DNA from 4 places in the Cytobacillus pseudoceanisediminis genome. Region 1 is predicted to be linked to each of the others. Evidence: riboswitches for the same ligand, from Rfam matches in the RefSeq annotation. Region 1 holds a riboswitch; each other region holds the start of a gene.
The links. Region 1 has a riboswitch for thiamine pyrophosphate ahead of thiW (energy coupling factor transporter S component ThiW). Riboswitches for the same ligand answer to the same signal wherever they lie in the genome.

Region 2: it holds a riboswitch for thiamine pyrophosphate, as region 1 does, so the genes downstream of both, M5V91_RS15050 (YkoF family thiamine/hydroxymethylpyrimidine-binding protein) here and thiW (energy coupling factor transporter S component ThiW) in region 1, are expected to answer to the same signal.
Region 3: it holds a riboswitch for thiamine pyrophosphate, as region 1 does, so the genes downstream of both, M5V91_RS08065 (3-oxoacyl-ACP reductase) here and thiW (energy coupling factor transporter S component ThiW) in region 1, are expected to answer to the same signal.
Region 4: it holds a riboswitch for thiamine pyrophosphate, as region 1 does, so the genes downstream of both, thiT (energy-coupled thiamine transporter ThiT) here and thiW (energy coupling factor transporter S component ThiW) in region 1, are expected to answer to the same signal.

What each region holds. Positions count from the first base shown of each region.
Region 1 is NZ_CP097349.1:3,717,369-3,721,028, forward strand. Features, by position in the region: gene tenA (thiaminase II) at 1-594, opposite strand, end outside; TPP riboswitch at 653-754, opposite strand; partial or broken gene thiW (energy coupling factor transporter S component ThiW) at 904-1,391, opposite strand; TPP riboswitch at 1,504-1,620, opposite strand; gene M5V91_RS20150 (alpha-hydroxy-acid oxidizing protein) at 1,749-2,858, opposite strand; gene M5V91_RS20155 (PaaI family thioesterase) at 3,045-3,356, shown strand; gene M5V91_RS20160 (TVP38/TMEM64 family protein) at 3,491-3,660, opposite strand, start outside.
Region 2 is NZ_CP097349.1:2,803,338-2,806,997, forward strand. Features, by position in the region: gene M5V91_RS15040 (coproporphyrinogen III oxidase) at 1-44, opposite strand, end outside; gene M5V91_RS15045 (Cof-type HAD-IIB family hydrolase) at 260-1,126, opposite strand; TPP riboswitch at 1,356-1,457, shown strand; partial or broken gene M5V91_RS15050 (YkoF family thiamine/hydroxymethylpyrimidine-binding protein) at 1,546-2,141, shown strand; gene M5V91_RS15055 (ECF transporter S component) at 2,151-2,747, shown strand; gene M5V91_RS15060 (ABC transporter ATP-binding protein) at 2,731-3,660, shown strand, end outside.
Region 3 is NZ_CP097349.1:1,514,972-1,518,631, forward strand. Features, by position in the region: gene M5V91_RS08045 (RNA polymerase sigma factor) at 1-176, opposite strand, end outside; gene M5V91_RS08050 (sigma-70 family RNA polymerase sigma factor) at 236-544, opposite strand; gene M5V91_RS08055 (Cof-type HAD-IIB family hydrolase) at 923-1,672, shown strand; gene M5V91_RS08060 (OsmC family protein) at 1,706-2,167, opposite strand; TPP riboswitch at 2,284-2,394, shown strand; gene M5V91_RS08065 (3-oxoacyl-ACP reductase) at 2,498-3,259, shown strand; gene thiM (hydroxyethylthiazole kinase) at 3,273-3,660, shown strand, end outside.
Region 4 is NZ_CP097349.1:1,547,643-1,551,302, reverse strand. Features, by position in the region: gene qoxD (cytochrome aa3 quinol oxidase subunit IV) at 1-256, shown strand, start outside; gene M5V91_RS08260 (hypothetical protein) at 332-571, opposite strand; gene M5V91_RS08255 (hypothetical protein) at 690-959, opposite strand; gene thiT (energy-coupled thiamine transporter ThiT) at 1,059-1,658, opposite strand; TPP riboswitch at 1,725-1,827, opposite strand; gene M5V91_RS08245 (MATE family efflux transporter) at 1,879-3,219, opposite strand.

The DNA.
Region 1 (3,660 bases):
ATCCTTCATTCGCTGCCTTTCTTCCGGTGATGCCGCATCAGCAAGCTCATCCAAACGGTTTCTCATATTCATGGTCACAGCTTCGACCCTTAAATTTGCGTAAAAAGAGATCCATGGATAAAACGGATGGTTCTCATCTGGCTCATATTGCTTCATGAGTTCAAGCCCAATCTCCCAATAAGTCCATGGACAAGGCAATAATGCAGCAAGGATTTCACCCATGCCGCCTGTGTGGGCATGATACATCATATGCTTAACATAATGATCAGCTGTTGGAGGGAGCGGATAGCCCTGCAATGCCTCGTAATCCACGCCAATCTGCTGGCAGAAATTATGGTGGGGATGTACTTCGCTGTTCAATACAAATTCTATTTGCTGATTAAAATATGCAATATCCTTACGCTCTGCTGACTTTGAAATGGCAATCCCATAAATATGCATGAACGCATTCAGATACTCAAAGTCCGCTTTAATGTAATGGGCCAGTGCCTCTTTCGGCACGTCCCCTCTCCCGATACCCTGGACAAATGGGTGCTCAAATATCAGCTGAAACAAATCTTCATTTTCCTTGCGCAGAATCTCTGAAAAAGTCATAAAAATAGCCTCCTTATTAATTACAGAAGCTGCCGGGGAAAAAGCATGAGGATATAAAACGAGGTCCTCACTGCTTCCCTGCGCTGGCATTATCCAGATCAGGTTCCAAGGGACAAAGGAAAAGCTCCTTATCTCAGCCGTAGCGCCCCTAGCAGTTTTCTAACATTTTAATTGTTTTTTACCGATTTTCTAACTTGACGTTTTTCTCTCATAAATTTGGGATTTCGCTTATAACTCTTGAAAATCGCTCATTAAGTCAGATTTCTTTACTATGCTGCTTACTCATCCAGCTTCGCCAGCTCAAAATCATCATATATTCTGAACCAGATTCTTCTCTTTAACCTTTGCCAAAACCATCCAGCCTATGGCCGCACCGGCAATGCTGCTGACCAGGAATGGCGGCACAAAGAAGAATGCCCCAGCTGCGCTTCCCATGAGAACCTTTGCAAAAGGGACTGCAAACAATGCACCGATTATGCCGGTACCTACCACTTCTCCTACAGCAGCCCATATTTTCCGGCCGAACTTCAAATAAAGCACACCTGCCAAAAACGCTCCGATCATGCCGCCTGGAAACGCAAGCAGCGTCCCGAATCCAAGCAAATTACGAAGCAGGCCAATCATAAATGCCACAGCTGCTGCAGGCAGGGGCCAAGCGTCACCGCTGCCAATACATTCACCGCATGCTGCACCGGATAGGCCTTGGCTATGCCTGCCGGAAACCAGAGCAAATGGGATCCCAGTGTCCCAATTGCTACAAATAAAGCCATCGTAGTTAACAATCGGGTTCTGTTCATCTAAACCTCCTTTCTAAAGGGCCGCCTGATTGCTTATCAGGATGGGAAGTATGTATACAAAAAAGCCAGATTCCCTTAAGGACCTGGCTTGGTTTAAGTATATGAATTGACATATAGTCAAATCCTACTTCCCTCCGCTGGCATTAACCAGATCAGGTCCATAAGAGTCAGAAAGCTATAACGCGCTTTCCTCTCAGCCCGCACATTCGGGGCACCCCTAGTAGCTGCATAGATATTTAGTTTGATAAGCTATCTCAAGCTTAACAAATTATTCCGGCACTGTCATCAATCTTTTTGCTTATATACTTTTCTTGGTGCAATCAATGTATTAAGCGCTCTTCGATTTCTGCTGAGAAACTATCGAAGTAGCTTCAGACTTGCCATTTCCTTTAGACTCCCGACTCCTGCCAGAGAAAGTGACACTTTTGTTTCTTCAATAAAGTTGGCAAGTACTTTTTCAACTCCATTCTGCCCGCCAATGGCCAAACCGTACACATACGGCCTTCCCAGGCAAACTGCGTCGGCTCCTAATGCCAGTGCTTTGACCACATCGGAACCGCGGCGAATGCCGCTGTCAAACAATACTGGAATTCTTCCTTTGACTTCCTTCACAACCGGTCCAAGCGCATCAATCGCCGCAATCACTCCATCAAGCTGCCTGCCGCCATGATTGGAGACTATGATTCCGTCTATCCCTTTTTCAACGGCCAGCCTGGCATCTTCGGGATGGAGAATACCCTTTAATAGAATCGGCAGATTTGTTTTCTCTTTTAACCTAGCAATATGCTCCCAGCTCAAGGTTGGATGATGGATATTATCAAGGATTCCCTGAACTACATCACCGTCATGGAGAGTGGCCATAAAGACCGGGTCACTCTCATAGTTTGCTTTTCCATAGCCAAGCTTTAACGGTGAAAAATTGTTTCTTAGATCAGCTTCCCTCCACCCCATCATCACCGTATCTACTGTTAACACAATTGCTTCATAGCCTGATTCCTCCGCCCGGCGCACCATACTGAACGCAGCATCTTCATAATTGGACCAATATAATTGGAACCATTTTGGACTCGTGCCTGTTGCATTTGCGATTTCTTCAATGGAATAACTGGATACCGTGCTCTGGATAAAAGGAATTCCAAACGAAGCTGCCGCCCGGGCAGATGCAAGCTCTCCCTCACTGTGTTCAAGACGCTGCATTCCTATAGGTGCAAGGAATACTGGATAAGGATACGTTTTTCCAAATAAATTCACACTTATATCCGGCACTGATACATCTCTAAGCATCCTCGGTACAATTGAGTATTTTGCAAAGGATTCGATATTCTTTTTCAGCGTTTCTTCTCCCCCGGCTCCTGATTGGACATAGCCAAATCCGCCAGCTCCCATCACTTTCTCTGCTTCTTCTTCCAGTTCCTTAAATGAAATAGGAAAGTTTTCTGCGAAACTAATATTCTCTACTTTTGCCATATTCCAGCCCTGCCTTTTTTGAATTTATTGAAAATAATAACACTTTTTCAGATTTTATGAAACCATCTAATAAAATCATAAATTCGCAGTTACAGCCTTTCCTATACAAATTAGCCGCAATAAGCAGGGATTTCACAAAAAATCATGAATAAACATTTTAACCTTAATGAAATTGGAGTGTACAAAATGTTAATCAAACAGCCTTTTGATGAATTTCTGAAATTCCATTACGAAAGAGTCAGTGAAAGCAATATGAAAGTGACTTTGCCAATTCAGCCGCTCTTTATTAACAGCGCGGGGCTGGTTCATGGAGGCGTCATTTCCACTCTTGCGGATGTAGCGATGGGGAATATTTTCGAGCCGGATGAAAACCAGATGCAATCCGTGGTGACAGCTGATTTAAAGGTCACTTTCCTAAAGGGGGCGACAGGTGAATTTCTTATCGCCAATGCTCACCTTGTGAAGAGGGGCGCACCCTCAACCACACAGACTGCCTGATTTATAACGACCAGGATCAGCTGGTCGCCAAAGCATCGGGAATCTTCGCATCTATCTAAAGTGATTAATCCTATCGTTGCCTGAATAGTTTCGCTGACAGCGATAGGAGGAACCATTAAAGGTTAAAGACAGTCCTAATAGTTTCTATCCTTCTTCTTTTTATACAAGTGGGATACACTGTAAAATACCCCTATCACAACCGAAACGACTAATAAAAGCTGTGAGCCAGATAAAGATAAGGCATTGGCCAATGAAAGCGAGTAAGCCAGCAGCAAGGAAGTTAACATTTTGGAAATAGACGCAA
Region 2 (3,660 bases), 910 kb from region 1:
CGATGGAAACGTTCATCCTGTACACCTAAAATTGAAATGTTCAAATTGATCACCTTTTTTAGAAAATATATTAATCTGCCGATGTCTTTGTTTTCTTAGGGGCAGCTGCATAGTGTCTATTTTTCATGTTGACAAACTTCTTTTAGTGTACAGAAATGGGGAAACAAGGTCAATATAAGGGAAATGATTCCTAATGGATACCCAGTATCGCAAAGCAAAAAAAGAGCCGATTTACTAATCGAGCTCTCTTTGATTGATTTTATTTTAATAGATTCATTTTCTTCAGGAAATCAATTGGATGCTGTTTGCGGAAATGTTCTTTGACCATGTAGCTTACACCGTTCTGGTCATTGGATCGTGTCAGCCAGTCTGCTGCTTTTTTGACTTCGGCAGGTGCATTACCCATAGCCACACCGAGGCCGGCGGCTTCAATCATTTCCAGATCATCCTCCGAGTCGCCTATAACGACCATTTGGTTTCGGGAAATTCCGAGATGTTCACATAAATAGAGCAAACCATTCAGCTTTGAAACTCCGGCAGGTACAATATCCATCCGCAGATCACTTAACTTAATGACTTCTACATTTTCAAACATGCCCCTAATGGCTGCCTGGGCATCCTCAAGGTCGTCTTTATCTTCAAAATACACTTCAATTTTTGGCGGTGTGACCGGCTCATCTAAAATGGTGTCACTTAATGAATCCACAAATTGCTGCGAGTAAAAAATGGGATCGCCGGTTGTAAAAACAGTTTTAGCAAGCATATTGGTATTGAGCTTGGTTTTGTTGGCAAGGGAATATTTTTCGTGCACCAGCCTGATTTGACAGGTAAAGCCTTCAAGCAGGCGCACGATTTCAAACGTTTCATCTTCCTGTATCCTTTTTACAAATATCGGCTTTTCCTGAGAAGCTGCAATATAAGCTCCCCTGTGTGTGACCAGCAAGGAATTGATTTTCAATGCTTTGGCCGCTTTTTTCGCGGATGGAAAGCTTCTGGATGTGACAAGTGTTACATAAATTCCTTTTTGCTGCACATATTCAATCGCTTCTTTTGTTGATTTATGAAGTCTTCCATTTGATTGGAGTAGTGTTCCGTCAATATTTAAAGCAAGCATTCTATATATCATCCAATTTGCCCCCTATTCTCGGTGTAAAATTGTCCTATTACACTTTTATGAAGGGAAGGATTGGATTAGAACATGACATGGACAATGCAGAAATTTTTTCATAGCTTATCTGTGTTATTGAAGGCGTTTATCTGTTTTCATAGATCATTTGATTTAAAGAATTGTAAATTAGTCATTTACAATTTGGATGCTCCGTATTAAGATGGAGTCAATAAAAACTGCATATCTTATTTTGCACTAGGGGAGCTTTTAGGCTGAGAAGAACAATCCGTTCTGACTCTTATCACCCGATCTGGATAATACCAGCGTGGGGAAGTGCAGGTGAACGGCTATCATTTCTAGTGTATTGATATCATTCAACTGCATTTCCTTTTGGGAATGCAGTTTTTTAATTTTATATAAACCAGGAGGATGGCAAAATGCAGGAAAATTTCTTATGCGGAACAAGCGAGATTACAGGGTGCAGGTTTTCGATTTATCCAATGACTGACAGGTTTGTGGATGTTATTTTATCTGCTCTAAAAGAAGTGGATACAAGCAAGATATGGATGGAAACAGATGATGTGAGCACTTGTGTGCGCGGCAGGTCCATTCATGTTTTTGATGTAGTCAAAGCGATTTATCTTGAAGCTGCTAAGCATGGTGATCATGTAGTATTTAACGGCACATTTTCAAATGGATGCCCTGGCGATACTGCCGGAGATGCTTATCTTGCTGAAAATGAAGAGAAGGCGAATGAAAAAAATCTGCTGGAATCAGCCAGGAAGTCGCTGTCCAGTTCGCACTTTATCCGATGGGGATTCCTGGATACATGAACGTCATTATGAACCAAGTCGAGCTTGCAAAGGCTCAGGGAACGTTTACTGAAGGAGTGCATTATGCTTCAAGATTAGATGGGAATGCACACGATGTTTTTAAAACGCTGGAAGATGCTTTCGAAAGCTGTAAGAAAAGCGATTCCACTCATATTATCATGACGGTTAATATGTCTGCAAACAGTCCTTCCAAAAAGGGGCTGTGTAAAATGCTCGAAAAATGGAAGCTTCGTGAGGTCATTGTCCTATCTGTACTCGCTGTTGTGTTTGCAGTTGTATACCTGGTGTTCATGCAATTTGGCAACGTGTTATATGGGATGTTTGGCTTAATTGGCTATGATCTGATTTTTGGCATTTGGTTTATTGTTTCAATCATCGCAGCGTACATAATCAGAAAACCCGGAGCAGCCTTTTTATCGGAAACCATCGCAGCGGCCATTGAAGTCATGATTGGCAATGCAGTAGGCCCTCGCCTGATTCTTTCAGGCATGATTCAGGGGATTGGAGCAGAAGCTGTTTTTGCGGCAACTAAATGGAACAATTACCGGACATGGGTTTTAATTGCTGCCGGCATGGGCTCTTCTGTTACGAGCTTTATTTGGGGCTATTTCATTTCCGGCTACGCAGCCCTCTCACCCGGTTATGTAACTGCCATGTTTTTTGTGAGACTGGTTAGCGGTGCTTTGCTCGCTGGATTACTGGGGAAATGGCTGAGTAAGAGTCTTGCTAAAACTGGGGCATTAAACAGCTTCCCTATCGGAAAAGAGCTGAGAAGGGAAAAATCACAAAATGGCATTTCAGCATAACCAGCCTTTATTAATAACAGAAAAGCTGTCCTTCCGGCATGAAGATGTGAAGAATCCTGTTTTTAAGAATGTGAATTTCAGCCTTAATTCAGGGGAAGCTGTTCTATTATTGGGCCCCAGCGGCTGCGGAAAAAGCACGCTTGCTTTCTGCTTAAATAAATTGTATCCGGAAGCCGTTGATGGCGACTTGGATGGCACCATTTCCTTCAAAGGAAAGATACTGGATGAATTCCCGCCAGGTGAAATTAATCAGCACATTGGCATTGTGTTTCAGGATCCTGAAAGCCAGTTTTGCATGACAACAGTTGAAGAGGAGCTGGCATTCGGCCTTGAGAATATGAAAACACCTCCTGCAGAAATTGAGACCAAGATTGATGAAGCACTGGAACTTGTTCATCTTCTGCCATTTAAGCACGCCTTAATCCACACCCTTTCGGGGGGACAAAAGCAAAAACTTGCACTTGCATGTGTATTGTCATTAAAACCGGATATCCTGATTTTGGATGAACCGACAGCAAATCTTGACCCGGCTTCAAGCTATGAACTTACCCGTATCATCAAAGAGCTAAAAGAGGAGCAATCCTTTTCCCTTCTAATCATTGAGCACAAGCTGGATGATTGGATTGATTTGACCGACCGCTGTGTGGTGCTAAACCGGGAAGGCGAAATTTTATTTAATGGAAGCACTGCAGACTGCTTTAATAAATATGCAGAAGAACTACTGCTTGAGGGTATCTGGCTTCCAAGCACAGTAAGAGCAGGTCTATTAGGAAAAAAGGCAGGGATTTACAAAGGGGAAAAGCTTCCGTTAACTGACCGGGAATTAATTGCTGGATTTGTAAATCCCTATGCTGCACTTCAGATTTTAGATAACAGGAAGACTATACATCAAGTCTTTGAAGATCAGGTCATC
Region 3 (3,660 bases), 2.2 Mb from region 1:
TCTGAAGCAGATAGTATCTTCTTCACTTTTTCCTGTCCTCTGTACAGCCTTGTTTTAACAGTAGAAATAGGGATATTAAGGGTCTCACTTATTTCTGCCAGACTGAGATCCTGGTAATAATGGAGAAGGAAGACTTCCCGGTATTTTACTGTGAGGGATTCAATCGTTTTCAGCAATTCTTGATGTTCATCCCGTTCAAGAAATGATGCTTCCGGATCTTTTTCTCTAGCCTTTTTCAGGAAAAAACCTTTTCATTCATGACCATATTGCGGTAATGCCAGCTTTTAAGATAGTCTTTGCTTTTATTAATAGCAATTGTGAAAATCCATGTTTTAAAAGAAGATCTTTGCTGGAAACTTTCCAGCTTTTCATAAACAGTAATAAAGGTATCCTGTGTTAAATCACTGGCCGCATTCCAATCATTCACATAGCTGTATATCAATCTTTTCAAAACGGTACCATACTCATCCATGATCATTTCAAGAACGAGAGCACGGTCTACTTGATCAGCAATTGACCGCTTTACATACTCATCAGAGCTCACATGACTGCCTCCTTGCTAAAATGCCAGCTGCCTATTCCGGCTGCCTTTTGTTTGACTGACAGTTAGACGACAGATGCAAGAAAATCGCTTCAACTTTTTGGCATTTATTAAGCTTATTCAAAAAAAGCGGAGACCATTTAGGAGGCTCCTATATAAATAAATCTACATCAATGCATAGGTTAAGAACAGTAGGAGCAAAAATAATATGGGAGGCATTCATCAACACCTCATTTATTGAGTAATTCCAGCCTTTACATTTAGATTGGGAATAATAATCCCTATATTGAAAAAATGATTCTGCCCAAGTGCTTTGTTTTTGATGGGAGGATTGTTTATTTATATAATGGCTATATTGTGCAAGAAAGAAGGGAGATTATTATGTCACAATCAAATATTGCTCCACAGATCAAATTAATCGCTCTTGATATGGATGGAACCTTGTTGAATTCCAGAGGGGAAATTCCTGATGAAAACCGTAAGGCCATACGAGAGGCAAAGGAAAAAGGAATTGAAGTTATTTTGAGCACTGGAAGATCCAGGCTTACGGCAGGCGACCATTCCGATTCTTTGGAATTGAACTCCTACTTGATCACAGTCAACGGCAGTGAAATATTTGGCCCTGATGGTGAATCAATCTCAAGGACTCCAGTTGATTCAAAAATAATGGAGTGGATGTGGAACCTATCCCAGTCACATAAGACTAATTTCTGGGCAACAAGCTGCGAACGGGTTTGGACGAATGAAATGCCTGAAAATATTCATGACCATGAATGGCTTAAATTTGGATTTGATATATCAGATGATGAAATCAGGGAACTCATTCATAAAGAGCTTCAAACAAAAGGGGATCTGGAGATTACAAATTCCAGTTTAACTAATATTGAGGTAAATGCTCTTGGAATCAATAAAGCTAAAGGTATCCAGAAGGTAACAGAGCTTCTTGGCATTTCGATGGAAAATGTAATGGCGATGGGTGACAGCTTAAATGATATTGCCATGATCGAGGAATCAGGCTGGGGTGTAGCAATGGGAAATGCGCAGGATATTGTGAAAGAAACAGCGAATGCTATTACGGGAACTAATGATGAAGCTGGTGTTGCACAGGCAATCCGAAAGTGGGCTCTTTAAAGAATAAAAACCGGCAATCATGCCGGTTTTTGGTTATTTCGAAGGATTTTTGGCAGTTAGAATCGTTTCTTCTAATTCTACCTCTACATTACCTTTAATCGCCCTGGAAATCATACAGGATGCTTCAGCTTTTTGCGCCAGCTTGCGCGCAAGTGAATGATCCTTTTCAGTCGCATCCGCCTGTAACAAAATAACAGGGCGATGAATAATTTTCTTGTATGTAATCACACCTTTAGTTACATCTACAATACCGGTTGATTCCATCGTAAGGTTTTCTTTCTCGAGTTTACTTCGTTCCATCATAGCTGCCAGGGTAATAATATAACAAGTTGCCGCTGCCCCCAGCAGCATTTCATCCGGATTTGTTCCGATTCCGGGTCCTTCCATTTCTGGCGGAATGGAAACCTTTGTTTTAAGCCCGCCTGTTTCAATTTCTCCAACATCATTCCGAAGTCCTGGCCAATATGCTTTTAATTGGAATTGGTGTTCAGCCATTCTTTAATTCCTCCAAGTTATGTATTTCTATTTACACCTTAAAGAGGAACAGGCAGAATTGCAAGACTTTACAGATTTAACGTTTCAGGCTAAGATGAAAACAGCCAACTTAATAGTTTTACTGCTAGGGGTGCCCGATGCGCGGGCTGAGAAAGAAACCGGACTGTTTTTTACCCTTCGGACCTGATCTGGATCATACCAGCGTAGGAAAGTAGTAATTGCGGGGAACGACTAATTCTCTTAGATTATTCAGCCAGGTCCAATTGCGGATCTGGTTTTTATTTTGTTCTCTAAAACAGATGAATTGGCTATCAATAAGGAGGATTTTCTATGAATCTTAACGATCAGATTGTCATTATTACAGGCAGCAGCAGAGGGCTGGGCAAAGAAACCGCAAAAGCATTCGCGAGAGAAGGAGCGAAAGTTGTCATTAACTATTTCCATAGCGAGGAAAAAGCCCATGCTCTGCAGAAGGAAATTGGCGAAAAAGCCATTGCCATTCGTGCTGATATTCGGGACAGTGTTCAAGTGAACTCCATGTTTCAAGAGACGAAGGAACACTTTGGAGCTCCCATTACAACTATAGTCAATAATGCACTGGTAAACTTTCAATTTGACCCTATTTCGAAAAAAGATGCAGAAACAATTAAATGGGACGATTACAAAAGCCAGCTGGAAGGTGCAATTCTGGGAGCATTGAACACAGTTCAGGCAGGTCTTGAAGATATGAAAAAACTGGAGTTTGGCAGGGTAATCTCGGTCGGCACCAATCTATTCCAGCATCCAGTTGTACCCTATCATGACTATACGACCAGCAAAGCTGCTTTATTAGGCTTCACCAGAAATATGGCGAATGAGCTGGGCCAATATGGAATTACGGCAAATATGGTATCGGGAGGTTTGTTAAAAACGACAGATGCCAGTGCTTCGACCTCTAAGGAAGTCTTTAAAATTATCGAAAACTCGACTGCATTAAGAAAAGTCACAGATCCTCAAGAAGTGGCTGATGCGATAGTCTTCTTCGCTTCTCCATGGGCAAGGGCAGTTACTGGACAAAATCTGGTTGTAGATGGCGGATTAGTTATGAATTAAAGGAGGATATTAGATGAACATTCAGGAGTTTAGCAGTCTATTGGAAAAAGTAAGAGTGTCAAACCCTCTTGTACATAACATTACAAATGTGGTGGTAACAAACTTTACTGCAAATGGCCTGCTGGCAATTGGGGCATCACCAGTAATGGCATATGCACATGAAGAGGCAGCTGAAATGGCTAAAATAGCTGGTGCATTGGTTCTCAATATGGGAACACTGACAGAAAAAGAAGTAAAAAGTATGCTCATAGCGGGTAAATCAGCAAATCAGCATGGGGTTCCAGTCATTTTCGACCCGGTTGGTGTCGGCGCCACGGCTTATCGCACAGATACAGCTAAAAGAATATTAGAAGAGTTAGATATTACCATCATAAGAGGGAATGCTGCAGAAATTGCCAACG
Region 4 (3,660 bases), 2.2 Mb from region 1:
TGTTGTTTCCCTTGTGCTGACATTTGCAGCAGCAGGTATTGCCCTAAAAACGAACCTCTCTTTTAAAGTGATCATGTGGATCATCGGCTCGCTGGCTGTCATTCAGGCAGGCATGCAGCTGTTCATGTTCATGCACTTAAGAGAAGGAGAAGACGGCAAAACGAACTTAGTTAATATGATTTATGCCGTATTTATGGTTATTGTAATTGTAGTAGGTTCTATTTGGGTTCTCACTTCTGGGCACGCGGCTCATTAATTCAAGAAAAGCGGAATCGCCTTGTCCATCCCATGAGCCAGATAATAAAACCGGTCTCCCTTTTGGAGGCCGGTTTTATTTGTATTGTCTGATTCCCTTGCTGCCCTTTGTCATTTCTTCCATCACATTAATAAAAAATCCGAATCCAAAAATTAGCATGGATGATACCATAATGCTTAAACCGATTGATAAAACATACTCACCCGTGAGACCGCTTACAAAAAAGCTTGAAATAAAGACAATTAACCCTAAAAGAATACCGGCCGCAGTAACATTTCTAAAAAAATGCAGCACCTTTTGCTGTTTTAAAGTCATATTTTCATCCCCTTTTATTTAATATTCTAACTATGTTCACAAATTTGTCAAACTTTTGTCACAAAATTGTCAAATTTATTTATGCAAAAAAAGCTTTGCAAAGGTGCAAAGCAATTTTCTACTGATATAGCTTTTTAATGTTCTCCAAATCTTTCTTTAAATTGCCTATTTCCTGCCTGGTCAGCATTAATGGCATTTGATCGTAAAGTGTAATAATCTGTCCTCCCTCATCCTCTTCATGAAGGGATAAATAGTTATACAAATTTTCACATTGATTTTTGTTAAGGACAGACTGGGTGCTGAAATTTTTAACCTTCTGGATCTCAAAGGCACTGGTTTCTGCATCATATACACCTGTAATAATATTGCCCTGCAATGTGTTTGACAAACAATCACTCCCCTTTTTGAGTAATATACCCATTTTTCAGGAGCAGTTTCCTAAAATAAGAAAAAACCTCTTTGGAAATTTCCAAAGAGGCTGATTATATTAGGAAGCGCGTTTTTGTGATTGAATAACTTCATCCGTTTTTCTTATGATCAATCTTGGAGCTGAAGATATAATTAATACTGCTAAAATCGAGCAGAGAATAGCTGCTCCGAGCATGGTTGCACCGTTTGCCAGGAAGGAAAAGAGAACCGGTGACATCCCTTCCGGCGCATAGCTCCCAAAGAAAAGGACACCTGCTATGAAATGCCAGAAATACCGGGCAAGGCTTCCGGCAAACACAGCTAAAACAACCCAGCCCAATGCCTTTTTCTTGTTTCCGCTGCGCAGCTGATTTTGAATTGGTCGGAAAAACAAACCGGCAAAACCGATACAGGCAAATGCCACAAAGTACTCAATAAATGCCTGAAGCGGAGTCGCAATCCAGGCATCACCCATGGCAATCTGCAATATTCCCCATAATAGACCGGCAATGAAGCTGACTTTAAAGCCCCATCTGAATGCCAAAATGAATATGGGAATCATCGCAGCAGAAATCGAAATGGAAGGCGACAGCTTAATAGATGGAAGGAAATCCAAAATAATAGCAAATGCTGCAAAAAATGAAGCTTCAATCATCGCCGTCAGGCTTAATTTTTTCATAAAAAAATCCCCCTATAATCGTATGACGATACCCCAAGGGAGAACAAGCAGGCAGAAAAACCCCTTCCGCCTTTTATTCCACATTCCTGCGCTAGCATTATCTAACAGGTTCAAAGGGTCAGAACAGCGAACTATTCACTCTCAGCAGAATGCTCCCCTTGTGGCACGTTATTGTATTATCCAATTTTAGTATAAATGAAATAAATGAAAGTGAAAAGGATTATTTTCCCTCTCCAAATATAGCCTGTTTATCCCACTTTCCGATACGGTAATACATAAAGGCGATGACACTGCTTATAGCAAAGCTTATCCCCATGCCTGCAGCAATTCCTTTATCACCCATAAACTTTGAAAATAGGAATGTTAAAGGATAGCGCAGGATCCAGAATGAAATGATATTCAGTATGAGCACTTGAAACATCGCACCGGAAGCTCTTACCACACCATTCAATATAAAATTAATGCCCAGGAGCGGATAAAAAAAGGCAATGATCTTTAAATAGTCAGTGCCATACTGAACTGATTCTTTATCCTGTATAAACAGGCGCACCCCGTGTTCTGCAAATAGGACCGTACCAAAAGCGATGATAAACATGATTCCAAGATTGTAAATGACTCCGTACAAGGCGATTTGATGAACCCGTTCCCATTGATTTCTCCCTATATTTTGACCGGCCATACTGTTGACTGCAGTCCCCAATGCCATCGCAGGAAGCATAATGATGCTGTCAATACGCTGAGCTGCACCAAATCCCGCAACCACGTCATCGCCAAAAGAGGTGACGACAGACATAATAGCCATAACACCAGCCGATATAACGGTCATTTGAAGTCCAGAAGGGATGCCGAGCTTGAAAATTAATGCCGCTTCCTCTTTATGCGGCCAAGAAGGAATAGTGAACGGCGCCAGCTTTTTGCGGAGTATGAATATCATTCCGATCATAAATGCGAACCCCTGTGAAAGGATCGTAGCACAAGCTGCCCCATCAATACCAAGCTGGAATACAGATATAAAAAGAGGGTCCAGGATTGCATTTAATACGACTGCTATCAGGACAAAGTACAGTGGACTCTTGCTGTCTCCGAGCGCCCTGAGTACGGTTCCTATAAAATTGTATCCAAATAAAAACAGAATACCAATGAAGTTAATCTGCAAATAGGATGCTGCACCTTCAGCCATTCCTGCAGGTGTGCCCATTATGGCCAAAATTCTTTCTGCAAACAGGAATCCGGCTATTCCAAGAGCAACTGACATAATTGTCTGAATGACGGTAAAGGCATTCAAATATTGTTTCAGCCCCTCTTCATGATCCCCACCCTTTTGCTGGGATAAAATCGTTAACGCCGCATTGTTTATTCCAATGATAAAAGAAAGAACTGTAAAGATTACAGTGCCGGACACCGCCACAGCTCCCAATGCGTCGGCCCCAAGCAGATTCCCAACCCACAGACTATCAATAAATTGATAGGAAACCTGCAGAAAATTAGTGAGCATGATTGGAGTTGAGAACACCAAGAGCTGTTTGAATATATTTCCTTTTGTAAAATCCTGCTGTGCCATCTTTACACCTTTTTCCCATATTTTTTTCACAGTTTCTATTATTCACTATTTCATATCCAGTTTCCAATTTTATAGTTTTGATTGTTATTATGTTTTATAATTTTATTTGCTTCATCTCTGTCACATTTTTATCATAAAATGATGCACCTGGAATGCTGTTATAGCACAATTCCTCTAAGGAGATATTATTTTTCCATAATTTACAACGTTTAAAAAGTGTAAAACCCTGTAATTAACAATTCTTTTTCCTTATAATGTAGGTATGTTTAATGAGGAGGGAAATAGTTGAAATCACGTCTTAAGAAGCCTTCGACGATTGTTTCTATTGCATTGGTGATCACGGTGATTTTGGCGGCGGTTATTTGGACCGTACAAGCAGGAAAAAAGGATGTGACAGTCCCGTTTTCTTCTGTGGAAAAAATTATTGCCTCCCAGGATGGG